DNA from 3 places in the Rhizobium sp. PP-F2F-G48 genome. Region 3 is predicted to be linked to each of the others. Evidence: predicted binding sites of a transcription regulator. Region 3 holds the regulator's gene; each other region holds the start of a gene.
What was found. Region 3 encodes LexA, which represses DNA repair genes until DNA is damaged. Its sites were predicted from a motif close to TGTTCNNNNTGTGTTCNG; they were not measured.

Region 1 (4,149 bases), on a different contig from region 3:
CCACGACCGCAAGGCCGCCTGAGGCCTACCCTTCTAAAACAGTCAGCCGGCTCCGTCGAACGATGGAGCCGGCTTGTTGCTGCCTGTCTCTCGGCGTGTTGCTCCCGGGGGAACTTCGGACGGGTGAGACTTGCGCAGACGGGAAGGGAAAGGCACAACAGGGCATGATATCTATGTCCGACCGCCATCCCCGTCGCCTGCGCCGTTCCGTGCTCTGCGTGCCGGCCGATAATGACCGTGCGCTTGCAAAGGTTATCAGCCTTGCGCCCGATGCGGTGATCTACGATCTGGAAGATGCCGTGCTTCCGGATCGGAAGTCCGACGCGCGCGCGGCACTGGTGCGCCATCTGGCGCAGGAGACGCCGGGCATCGAGCGGATCGTGCGGATCAATGGCCTTGCCTCCGGTTTCGGCGAAGCGGATCTCGCCGCTCTCTCAAACTGCCGGTTCGATGCCATCCTCGTGCCCAAGGTGGAGGGGCCGCGGGATATCCTCGACATCGCCGAACGGCTGGACGAGGGGGACGCACCGGAGGACCTGCGGCTTTGGGCGATGATCGAGACCCCGAGGGGCGTTCTCAACGTGGCGCCGATCGCCGAGACGGGGCGCACGCGCGGCGGACGGCTCGATTGCCTCATTCCCGGCCTTAACGATCTGCGCAAGGAGACGGGCGTTGCGGCTCTTCCCGGACGCACCTATCTCGTGCCCTGGCTCATGCAGATCCTTCTCGCGGCCCGCGGCAGCGGACTCGATGTTCTCGACGCCGTGTTCAACGACATCCGCGACGCGGAAGGTTTTGCGCAGGAATGCGCGGCGGGTCGCGATATGGGGTTTGACGGCAAGATGCTGATCCATCCGCAGCAGATCGCCCCGGCGAATGCCGCTTTCGCACCTTCGGCCGCGGACGAGGCCGACGCCCGGGAGATCGTTGTGGCCTTCGATCATCCCGACAATGCGGGCCGATCGGTCATCGTCCACAAGGGCAAGATGGTCGAGGTCCTGCATCTGGAACAGGCGCTCGCCTGCCTTGCCAAGATCGAGGCTATCAAAAGCAAAGGAACGCCGACATGAAACTCTATCGCTTTCTCACCGGTCCCGACGATGCGAGCTTCTGCCACAAGGTGACGGCCGCCCTGAATCAGGGCTGGGTTCTGCACGGATCGCCGACCTATACCTTCAACGCGGATGCGCAGGTCATGCAGTGCGGTCAGGCCGTGGTGAAAGAGGTCGCGGGCAAGGACTATGTGCCGGATATGAAGCTGTCCGAGCAATAGGCGACAGCGCGGTTCACACATCATGCGGCGGGTTCATCACCCGCCGACATGCTCCACGCTGGCCTCGATGCGCTCCATATCGTCGTCCGACAGGCCGAAATGGTGACCGATCTCGTGGATCAGCACATGGGTGATGATGTCGCCCAGCGTTTCATCGTTTTCGGCCCAGTAATCGAGGATGGGCCGGCGGTAGAGCGTGATCCGGTTCGGCATCGTGCCGGTTTCCATGGTGAAACGCTCGCCGATGCCGCGGCCCTCGAACAGACCCAGCAGGTCGAACGGCGTTTCCAGCGCCATGTCTTCGAACACGTCGTCATCCGGAAAATCCTTGATGTCGATGATCAGATCGGTGGCCAGCAGCCGGAATTCCTCTGGAAGATGCCCATAGGCCTCCAGCGTCAGGGACTCGAACGTGCTGATGGTCGGCGCATGGCGCTCACGCCAATCGTCGCTTTGGTCAATCCGGGCCATGGATACTCCTTGTCTCGTTTATATAGACATTTCCCGGTTCATTTCGAGAAGCATTTCGCACCGGCAGGCGATTGTGCAGAATCTACGGAATCTTTTCCCAACTGCGTTGACTCTTTTTTGAAGCTCTGGAATCAATAAGAACATAGCAAGAACGGATAGGAGCTGACTGCCATGGCTGAAAACGCTGTGCCGCGGGAGACGGTGCTCGCCCTGCGCGATGCCATTGCCCGATTGGAACGAGACAGGCCCTCCGGTTCCTGTCTTCCCACCTTGAAGACCGAGGGCGAACACGCCGGGTTTTCCGCGTCCGGCCGGTTTTCGACCGTGCAGGACGACGTGCTGCCGCTTGGCGTTCCCGCGCTCGATCATGCCATGTCCGGCGGCCTGCCGCTCAAGGGTTTGAGCGAGATCCGTGTGGCGGAAACGCGCGATGCCGGTGCCGCCACAGGGTTCACGCTCGGGCTTGCCGCCCTTTGTCAGGCACGGCGCAAGGCGCAAGGCGAGCTCGGCCCCATCCTCTGGATCTCCGAGCCGATGGCGGGACAGGAAGCGGGCGAACCCTACGGGGTCGGTCTGTCGCTTCTCGGCATCGATCTTCGTGCCGCCCTTTTCTCGCGGCCGCGCAACCTCCAGCAGGCGTTGTGGATTGCCGAGGCGGCGCTCGGCTTTTCCGTCTTCTCCGCCGTCATTCTGGAGATCCGCGGCAATCCGGCACGTCTCGGTCTTGTCGAAAGCCGGCGGCTGCAGCTGCGGTCGATGGGCAGCGGCGTTCCGATCCTTCTGCTGCGCCAGGCAGGCGAGGAGGAGACGAGCAGCGCGCATCTGCGCCTTCTCGTACGTCCTGCGCCCGCGGCCCCGTTCATGCTGCCCGATGGCACGATGCTTTCGACCGGCATCGGGCATCCTGCCTTTCACGTGATTGCCGAGAAGACACGGGCCTTTTCCCCTGTCGATGCCTATCTTGAATGGAGTTCCCATGCGCGCCGGTTCTACCCTCTCGATTCCGTCGCCGTCCCTCTTCCGGCAAACGCAGCGGATCCTGTCGCTGTCCTTCCCGCATCTGTCGGCCGACCGGGTGGCACGCCGGCGCTGGGGCGCGTCGTGGCTTACAAACGGGCGTCCTGATCACCCGCCGGTGGTGTTCTCCGACAAGGTCGAGAATGCCATGCGGATCGTGGCGCTCGACGGCCTGGCCGAGCGCCTGCGGCTGAAGCGGGGGCAGGGCGTGGCCGAAGCCCGCGCCATGCATCCGACGCTCGACGTGCTGCCGGCCGATCCCGCCGCCGACCAGAGCTTTCTCTCTGGGCTTGCCGACTGGTGCGATCGCTACACGCCGCTGGTCGCCTATGCGGGTGCCGACGGCCTGGCGCTCGACATCACCGGCTGTACGCATCTGCATGGTGGAGAAAAAGCGCTGCTCGACGATGTCCTGTCGCGGCTTTTCCAGCTCGGCGTTGAAGCGCGCGGAGCGATTGCGGCTTCGCCGGGTCTGGCTTGGGCGCTCGCCCGGTTTTCCGGCAATGACGTCATCGAAGCGGGGGAGGAGGCCGTGGCGCTCGGACCGCTGCCCGTGATGGCGCTGCGATTGCCGCAGGCGGTGACGGATACGCTGATCCGGCTGGGGCTGACGCATATCGGAGATCTCATGGAGGCGCCGAGGGCCGCCCTTGCCCGCCGCTTCGGGCCGCTCGTCTTCCTCCGGCTCGACCAGGCGCTGGGGCTCGACGACGAGCCGCTGTCTCCGCGTCGGCCTGTGGCCGAGCTTTCGGTCGAGCGCCGGCTGATCTCGCCGGTTTCGGGCGAGGACGACATTCTCGGCCTGGCGCTGCAACTGGCCGGCGGGCTGAAGACCCGGCTGGAGGAGCGGGGAGAGGGCGGGCGCCAGTTCGAACTTCTGCTTTTCCGCGTCGACGGCAAGGTGTTCCGACTGCTCGCCGGCACGTCGTCTCCGTTGCGCGATCCAAAGCGCATCGCAGCGCTCTATCGGGAGCGGCTGGCTGCGGTGCATGACGATCTGGATGCCGGCTATGGTTTCGAGATCTTGCGGCTCTGCGTGCTCAAGGCCGAGCCGATCTCCTCCGTTCAGGACGACTTTTCCGGACGACCGGACCAAAGCCGGGCGCTTGCCGATTTCACCGATCGCGTTATTGCCCGCTTCGGAGATGACGTGCTGTCGATCGCCGTTCTCGCGGCAAGCCATATTCCCGAGCGGGCGGCAAGCCTTCAGCCGGCGAGCGATGGCGCGTTTTCGGCAGCCAGACGGCTGCAGGCGGAGGAATGGCCGGTCGTGCCCGTGCGGCCCCTGCGGCTTCTGACCCATCCCGAACGGGTGGAGGTCCCGGCAGCCGACGTTCCAGACGGTGCACCGGAACGATTCTTCTGGCGGCGAACGGCCTACCGTGTCG
Region 2 (4,149 bases), on a different contig from region 3:
GTCCCGGTCTCCAGATGCTCTGCATCGTGGCGGCGGCGCCAGGCTTCGGCTGCGCGGTCCGGCGCGACGACGATGGCTTTGCGCGCGGCGTCGAACACCGGTACGTCATCGCGGCTGTTGCCCATGTAGTCGAACCCCGCATCGCCGTAGCGCGCGACCAGTTCCCGGCACTTGCGATGGCGCGTCAGGTTGTGGGTGCGGGAGGAATGCAGGACTTCGGTGAAGACGCCGGTATGGGCCGCGACATCGAGCGCCACCCGCTCCGCGGCCCCGGTGACGAGCACGACGTCGCGACCGGTCTCCCGCTCCTGCCGCAGCCGTGCGATCACCTCCGGGCGATAGGGCCAATCGGCACCGGTGCGCCCGGATCGCACGGCGACCTCATGTTTCAGATGCGCCTTGCCGCGCAGTGCCCAACGAAGGAGCGCGAACACCATCAGCGGATTGCGGAACAGCAAAACGGCGACGCCTTCCCACAGCGTGTCCGCCGCGACGAGCGTCCCGTCCAGATCGACGCAAAGCGGAACAAGCCGTGTGTCGGTTCGCGCATCCATCATCGCACTCCCGTGTTCTCAGTGCCGGGAAGATGTCATGCGGTGCTTTCAGAAAAACGAACGGCAGCCCGCACGAAGGCGAGACTTCAATCGGTGGTTAATGAAGAGAAAATCGCTCAGGTTGTATCTATCGCGAGAGGATCCAGTTGATGGCGTCCCGCCAATCGGTCATCCGGACCGGCGTGCCGTGCGTTCCCGTTTGAAACAGGACGAAGCGGGTGGGGTAGCCGCCCTTCTTCAAGCGCGTGTAGAGGGCCGCCTGGTCGTCCGCCCTGTATGTCTTGTCGGCGCTGCCGTGGCTGAAGAACATCGGCAGCTTGCGGGCGAAGGCCGCACTTTTGGTGAAATCCGGATCGGTTGCGCCGCCCATGATCATCATGCCGGAAAGCTGCTTGACGGCGGTCGCGTTGCGGGAGACGCCCCAGCAGAGGAAGCTGCCCATGGACGCGCAGGACAGGATGACCGGCCGGCCGGGAGAGCGGCGCGCGACACCATCGATCAGGCCGGCAATATCGGCCGCACCATCCGTGTCGAAGGATCGGGCGCTCGGCGCATAATAGACACCGCCATTTTCCACCGCGAGGTTCTTCAGCCGGTTGAAATTGCCCCCGAAGGAATCGTCGTTCGCGCCGAGCCGCCGATCCCCTCCGCGACCGTGAATGAAAATCACCGTGAAGGCTGCGTTCTCCGGCGTCCCGACCCTGAACACGTCGAGCCCGCGCCCGCCGACATCGATCGTCTCGTTTTCCTGGAAACGCTTGACGCCGAGCGCGACATAGGGGCGCTTGACCCGACGCTCGGGGACCTCGTCACGGCCATTGATGTCCCGCATCTCGTCATAGTCGACCGTCAGCCAGTCGCCGCCGTCGCGGGACTCGAGCACGCGCCCATAGGCGAAAAGTTCGTCCTTGAACGGTCGCAATGTCTCGGCGCGGGCGCAGCCATGGGCGAGGACAAAGGCGGCCACCAGACCAACCGCCTTTAAAACGGCAAGGCGTTTAAAAGAAAGTGTGGATCGGGCCATGTTTTGTTCCCTTTTTGATCTCTTCGGCGCTCTTGGCTCTTTCGCCGCACCCCCGGCCTCTATATGAAGAGGTGGGCCGGGATCGACAGCCGGCGCCCCGCCCTACAGGATCAGCCGACACATCGAAAGACGTTTGACGCACCAGATGACGGACAGCAACGACCTTTTCGCGAACGCAGCGCCCGCTCCTCGGAAGCCTTCGGAAACGAAGCCGCCCGAGCCGAAGACGCTGGACCTGAAGACGCCGGCCGCCAAAGGCGGCGACGATAAAGCCGGTCTCGCGCCCAAGGCGGACGAACCGAAGACGACGCGGGCTCCGGGAACGCCGGCTTCGCAGCTGAAGACGGATACGGGCGACTACAATGCGTCGGCCATCGAGGTGCTCGAGGGGCTCGAGCCGGTTCGTCGCCGGCCCGGCATGTATATCGGCGGCACGGACGAAAAGGCACTGCATCATCTGTTCGCGGAAGTCATCGACAATTCGATGGACGAAGCCGTGGCCGGACATGCCAATTTCATCGACGTCCATCTCGATGCCGAGGGATGTCTCGCCGTGACCGACAATGGTCGCGGCATCCCGGTGGAGAACCACCCGAAATTTCCGGGCAAGTCGACCCTCGAAGTGATCATGACCGTGCTCCATGCCGGCGGCAAGTTCGACAGCAAGGTCTACGAGACCTCCGGCGGTCTTCACGGCGTCGGCGTTTCCGTCGTCAATGCGCTCTCCGACGTGCTGGAGGTCGAGGTTGCGCGGAACAGGCGGCTTTATCGCCAGCGCTTTTCGCGGGGCATCCCCCAGGGTGGTCTCGAGGAATTGGGCGACGTGCAGAACCGGCGCGGAACACGCGTCCGCTTTCATCCGGATCCCGAGATTTTCGGGCCGCACGCCAAGTTCGAGCCGGCGCGCCTCTTCCGCATGGCACGCTCGAAGGCCTATCTTTTTGGCGGCGTCGAAATTCGCTGGTCCTGCGATCCGTCGCTGGTCGAGGGTACGGAGACGCCTGACAAGGCGGTCTTCCACTTTCCCGGCGGCCTGAAGGATTATCTCAAGGCGACCATGGGCTCCGAGTTCACGGTGACGCGCGAGATCTTCGCCGGCAAGACCGAGAAGACGGGTGGCCATGGCGCGCTGGAATGGGCCGTCACCTGGTATGGCGGCGACTCGGTCGTGCACTCCTATTGCAACACGATTCCCACACCCGAGGGCGGCACGCACGAAGCGGGCCTGCGCATCGCCCTGACCAAGGGTCTCAAGGCCTATGCCGACCTAACGCAGAACAAGCGCGCGGCGATCGTCACCACCGACGACGTGATGATTTCGGCGGCCGGCATGCTCTCCGTCTTCATCCGCGAGCCGGAATTCGTCGGCCAGACGAAGGACAAGCTCGCCACCGTCGAGGCGCAGCGCATCGTCGAGAACGCGATCCGCGATCCCTTCGATCATTTCCTCGCCGGCAATCCACAGGAAGCGGCCAAGCTGCTCGAATGGGTGATCGAGCGCGCCGATGAGCGCGTCCGGCGCCGCAAGGAAAAGGAAGTCACACGCAAAAGCGCGGTGCGCAAGCTGCGCCTGCCGGGCAAGCTTGCAGACTGCTCGCAAAACTCCGCCCTGGGCGCCGAACTCTTCATCGTAGAAGGCGATTCGGCCGGCGGCTCGGCCAAGCAGGCGCGCAACCGTTCGAACCAGGCGATCCTGCCGCTGCGCGGCAAGATCCTGAACGTCGCCAGTGCCGGCCGCGAGAAGCTGGGGGCCAACCAGCAGATCTCGGATCTCGTCCAGGCGCTCGGCTGCGGGACGCGGTCGAAATATCGGCAGGAAGACCTTCGCTACGACAGGGTCATCGTCATGACCGATGCCGATGTCGATGGCGCGCATATCGCCTCGCTGCTGATCACCTTCTTCTATCAGGAGATGCCGGAGCTCATTCGTGGCGGTCATCTCTATCTTGCTGTGCCGCCGCTCTACCGGATGACGCAGGGCGCAAAGACACTTTACGCCCGCGACGATGTGCATCGGGTCGAACTGATGGAGAAAGAATTCACCGGACGCGGCAAGGTCGAGATCGGACGCTTCAAGGGCCTTGGCGAAATGATGCCGGCCCAGTTGAAGGAAACGACGATGGACCCGTCGAAGCGGACGCTTCTCAAGGTCTCGATCGACGAGATCGATTTCGAGGGAACACGCGACGCCGTCGACAATCTCATGGGCACCAAGCCGGAAGCCCGCTTCCGGTTCATCCAGGAGCGCGCCGTCTTCGCCGAGAACCTCGACATCTGACGATGTCTGGCCCCCGGCTTCGCCGCAGCCGGGAATTGATCGAGACAGCGGAAAGGTGCGTCAGACGACGATTTTTTCCATGAAGAGGCTGAGCGGATCGGGCATGTAGCTCCCGAACGGCTCGATATCGCGATAGCCGGCCTTGCGATACAGGCTGATGGCTTCCGGCTGGTAGATGCCGGTTTCCAGCCGGACGGTCGTCAGGCCGGTGTCCCGGGCCGTCTGCTCGATCGCGTCCAGGAGGGCCCGCGCTGCCCGCATGCCCCGCGCCTTGGGATCGACGAACATCCGCT
Region 3 (4,149 bases):
GCAGGCACCGAACGGATTGTTGAAGGAAAACAGCCGCGGTTCGATCTCGGAAATCGTGAAGCCGGAGACGGGGCAGGCGAATTTCTCCGAAAACAGCACCCGCTCATGCGTCTCGTTGAGCGATTTGTTCGCGGAGCCGCCGGCCGAGGTCTCCTTCTCGGGCAGAGGCTTGTCGGCAAATTCGGCTATCGCAAGACCATCGGCCAGCCTGAGCGATGTTTCCAGACTGTCGGCCAGCCGCGCAGCAATATCGCCGCGCACGACCAGGCGATCGACCACCACATCGATATCGTGCTTGTATTTCTTGTCGAGCGCGGGGACATCGGCGATCTCGTAGAACTGGCCATCGACCTTGACGCGCTGAAAGCCCTTTTTCATCAGCTCCGCGAGTTCTTTCTTGTACTCGCCCTTACGGCCCCGGATCATCGGCGCGAGGATGTACAGGCGAGCGCCTTCCTCCATCGCAAGGATACGGTCAACCATCTGGCTCACCGTCTGGCTCTCGATTGGCAGCCCGGTCGCCGGCGAATAGGGGACACCGACGCGCGCGAAAAGAAGGCGCATATAGTCGTAGATCTCCGTCACCGTTCCCACGGTCGAGCGGGGGTTCTTCGACGTCGTCTTCTGTTCGATCGAAATTGCGGGCGAAAGACCTTCGATCAGGTCCACATCCGGCTTCTGCATCATCTCCAGAAACTGGCGCGCATAGGCCGACAGGCTCTCGACGTAGCGCCTCTGCCCTTCCGCATAGATCGTGTCGAAGGCGAGCGACGATTTTCCCGACCCGGAAAGGCCGGTCATCACGATCAGTTTGTTGCGCGGGAGATCGAGGTCGATACCCTTGAGATTGTGCTCCCGCGCACCGCGGATCGAGATGGTCTTGAATTCGCTCATGGTCAAACGCTCTGTATGGGGACGAAGCCCTTACTTAAGATCAATACTTCATATGTCGACCCGGCCTCGGGCGAAACCGCAATTCGAACGTCCCGGTCCGGGCAGGCTCGTTGAGCATCGGAAGCCCGGCGCGTGCATGGTTGACAGGATCATAACGAAGAATTAGAACAAATAAAGAACAAATTTGCAAACTGTTGTGGATTGCCGCGGGTCGAGGGCGAAAAGCCAGATCCAACAGCGTAGGCTTTGCGCACATTGCGGGACGTTGGGCCGCTTTCAGGAGACAGGACAAAGAGATGGCTGGTAGCGTAAACAAGGTGATCCTCATCGGAAATGTCGGGGCGGACCCGGAAATCCGGCGGACGCAGGACGGAAAGCCGATCGCGAACCTGCGCATCGCCACGTCCGAAAGCTGGCGCGACCGAAATTCGGGCGAGCGACGCGAGAAGACCGAGTGGCATACGGTCGTCGTTTTCAACGAGGGCCTGTGCAAGGTCGTCGAACAATATGTGAAGAAGGGCGCCAAGCTTTATCTCGAAGGCGCCTTGCAGACACGCAAATGGCAGGACAAGGACGGCAACGACCGCTATTCCACCGAAGTGGTGCTTCAGGGCTTCAATTCGACGCTGACCATGCTGGATGGCCGTGACGGCGGCGGCGGTAGTGGTGGTGGAAACCGTGGGAGTTCGGATTACGGCGGGGGCAGCGGACCGAACTATGGCGACGATTTCGATCGTCCGGCCCAGTCGTCCGGCGGTCGTTCGGGCGGCAGCACCGGCGGGGCGAGCGGTGGCTTCTCGCGCGATCTGGATGACGACATTCCGTTCTGATTCCGTCTTGGACACCGAGTGTCAAATAGCCTTTTCGCCGTTGCGAGCCTGCTTGCGACGGCGTTTCTTATTGCCGGAGCGATGAACGCTGATCTCAAGGTCTGTCCTTTCGGAAAGGACCTCGCCGCAAGCAACGCATCTGAACGAATTCGCCTTTTCGTCGATGAACGGTTCACTTCGGCGGAATGGCACTTGCAGAACACATGAGGAACATATAACACTGTTCTTGCTTTGTTTCGTGACTTTGGAGTCGTTTGATCATGCTGACCCGCAAGCAACAGGAATTGTTGATTTTCATTCATGAGCGCATGAAGGAATCGGGTGTTCCGCCATCGTTCGACGAGATGAAGGATGCTCTGGAACTGGCCTCCAAGTCCGGCATCCATCGGCTGATCACGGCGCTCGAAGAGCGTGGCTTTATCCGGCGCTTGCCAAACAGGGCGCGGGCGCTCGAGGTGATCAAGCTGCCGGACGCCTATCTCGCGTCGACACCGCCGAAGCGGGGGTTTTCACCGAGCGTCATTCAGGGAAGTCGCCCGTCCTCTGTCCCGGAAACACCGGCGAAGGCTGCCATTGGCGTCGGAAACGATAACAGCGTCTCCGTTCCTGTCATGGGTCGGATTGCTGCCGGCGTGCCGATTTCCGCTATCCAGAACAACACGCATGACATTGCCGTTCCCGCTTTCATGCTCGGCAGTGGCGAGCATTATGCGTTGGAAGTTCGGGGGGACTCGATGATCGAAGCGGGCATTCTCGATGGCGATACCGTCATCATCCGGAGTGCGAACAGCGCCAGCCCGGGCGAGATCGTCGTGGCCTTGGTCGATGACGAAGAGGCGACCTTGAAACGCTTCCGCCGCAAGGGAGCCTCTGTCGCTCTGGAGGCGGCCAACCCGGCCTATGAGACGCGGATTTTCGGACCGGACCGGGTCAAGGTTCAGGGAAAGCTTGTCGGCTTGATCCGCCACTACCAGTAAAAAGGATATGGTTTCCGGCGAGGGGTGGCCGATTGGAGGCGTCGGTCTCCAGGGCAAGCATCGGTTTTCCTCGTCCTGAATTCCTCGTCCTGTCCGCTTCGATAGTGACCTCGCGCCGTGCATTTCATCAATGCGCGGTTTGCTTGTTTCTCATGGTGCGGCCTTCTTTCTGTTGCTTTCGTTCGACAAGGATGGAGGCGGGGATTGCTATTCTCGAAACCGTTGGGGAGGCGAAGAGGATACGAGAAGCGGATGCAGGCACTCGGCTCGCGAGATCCAGCGGCACGCGTTTTTCAGAGAAATCTGCACGATGGAGAAGCAGACGGAACTGCTTGCGGACATCGGCGTTAACCGGCCGAACACTGCGGAGACCGAGATGCCGGGAACATTGGAAAGTTTTGAAGTCCTGGTCTTCGACGATCGCGAAGGCGAGATTTCGCTATCCGATCGACCATTGAGCATCAAGACCGCCGATGAAGCCCGCGCTTTGGCCAGTCGTCTTGCACGCGGACATGCGGGCACGGCAGTCGTCTCAAGGCGGGGCAACACAGCGATTGGCGAAGCCGGCCCAGCCCTCGTTCTTGAGCAGCATGGTCGGATCGGCGATTTCGACTGAAGATCGCTGATAAAGGATCGCTGGCAATGGCGCCGTACCATCTCTTTTCAAGCGCAGACCGTGCGCAAAGGATCACGCTATGAGAATGATTTTCGTCGGGATGCTAGCATCCGTCCTTAGTATCCTCGTGATCAAGTACGCCAACAACGATCTCGGCAATGGCGTTCCCATGACGACAGTTGGAGCAGCCAGCTCACTCTAAAGCCCAACGTCTGTCTGGCTGCTTCCACTATTGTTGATTCCGGCATCTTTCGGCACAACGGCGTCCGCTATTCGTGAATGGTATAGGATCCCATCTCGCACAGGTTTTGCTTGTCTTCAGTCGTCGCCAAGTCTGACCCCTCCTCGAACTCGAACCGCATGTCGTAGTCGCAAACGTCGCGTCCGTCCGCGATCGTCAGTTCGATCGTCTCGCCAGGACTGAGCACCTGCTCTCCGAAGACGTCCCTCTCCCAGTCGCTGACGCCGACGGGTGACGTGTAGAATCGCGTGAGAACCGATTGCGTACCGTTCTTCAGCGTGAAGACAAGATCTTCCGCTTGCGCGGGGTTTGACAAGAAGGTGGCGCTCACCAAGAGGGCGCCTGCCATGCAGTTTTTTGTGATCATGTCGTTCAGTCTCCTCCCCAGGAAATTCGATTGCGTCCGTTCGAGTACGCTAATCGAAGAATAGCGAAGGCCTCATCACTTTCAATCGATTTGTCGCGCACCTGTCCGAGATGACGGCTTTCCTTTTTTGGCATTGCACTAGGCTCAGGACTCATAAAATTCACAGCCAGAAGATAACAGCGGCTGCGATGCAGATGCTCGAGAAGAAGGTATGTGCACAGCGG

Region 1: C8J36_RS11865 (metallopeptidase family protein) is a predicted target of LexA. The motif match lies at 1,881-1,898, and genes of this name have one in related genera.
Region 2: parE (DNA topoisomerase IV subunit B) is a predicted target of LexA. The motif match lies at 1,583-1,600, and genes of this name have one in related genera.

What each region holds. Positions count from the first base shown of each region.
Region 1 covers NZ_SLVH01000004.1:135,498-139,646, forward strand. Annotated here, with positions in the region: gene C8J36_RS11850 (type 1 glutamine amidotransferase domain-containing protein) at 1-22, shown strand, start outside; gene C8J36_RS11855 (CoA ester lyase) at 168-1,070, shown strand; gene C8J36_RS11860 (DUF1737 domain-containing protein) at 1,067-1,273, shown strand; gene C8J36_RS11865 (metallopeptidase family protein) at 1,310-1,744, opposite strand; gene C8J36_RS25330 (hypothetical protein) at 1,916-2,869, shown strand; gene C8J36_RS11870 (DNA polymerase Y family protein) at 2,820-4,149, shown strand, end outside.
Region 2 covers NZ_SLVH01000002.1:181,581-185,729, forward strand. Annotated here, with positions in the region: gene C8J36_RS05400 (UbiA family prenyltransferase) at 1-557, opposite strand, end outside; gene C8J36_RS05405 (alpha/beta hydrolase) at 682-1,578, opposite strand; gene parE (DNA topoisomerase IV subunit B) at 1,724-3,856, shown strand; gene C8J36_RS05415 (GNAT family N-acetyltransferase) at 3,917-4,149, opposite strand, start outside.
Region 3 covers NZ_SLVH01000001.1:997,144-1,001,292, forward strand. Annotated here, with positions in the region: gene uvrA (excinuclease ABC subunit UvrA) at 1-894, opposite strand, end outside; gene C8J36_RS04510 (single-stranded DNA-binding protein) at 1,191-1,724, shown strand; gene lexA (transcriptional repressor LexA) at 1,985-2,701, shown strand; gene C8J36_RS04520 (hypothetical protein) at 3,012-3,317, shown strand; gene C8J36_RS04525 (hypothetical protein) at 3,587-3,907, opposite strand; partial or broken gene C8J36_RS04530 (transposase) at 4,086-4,149, opposite strand, start outside.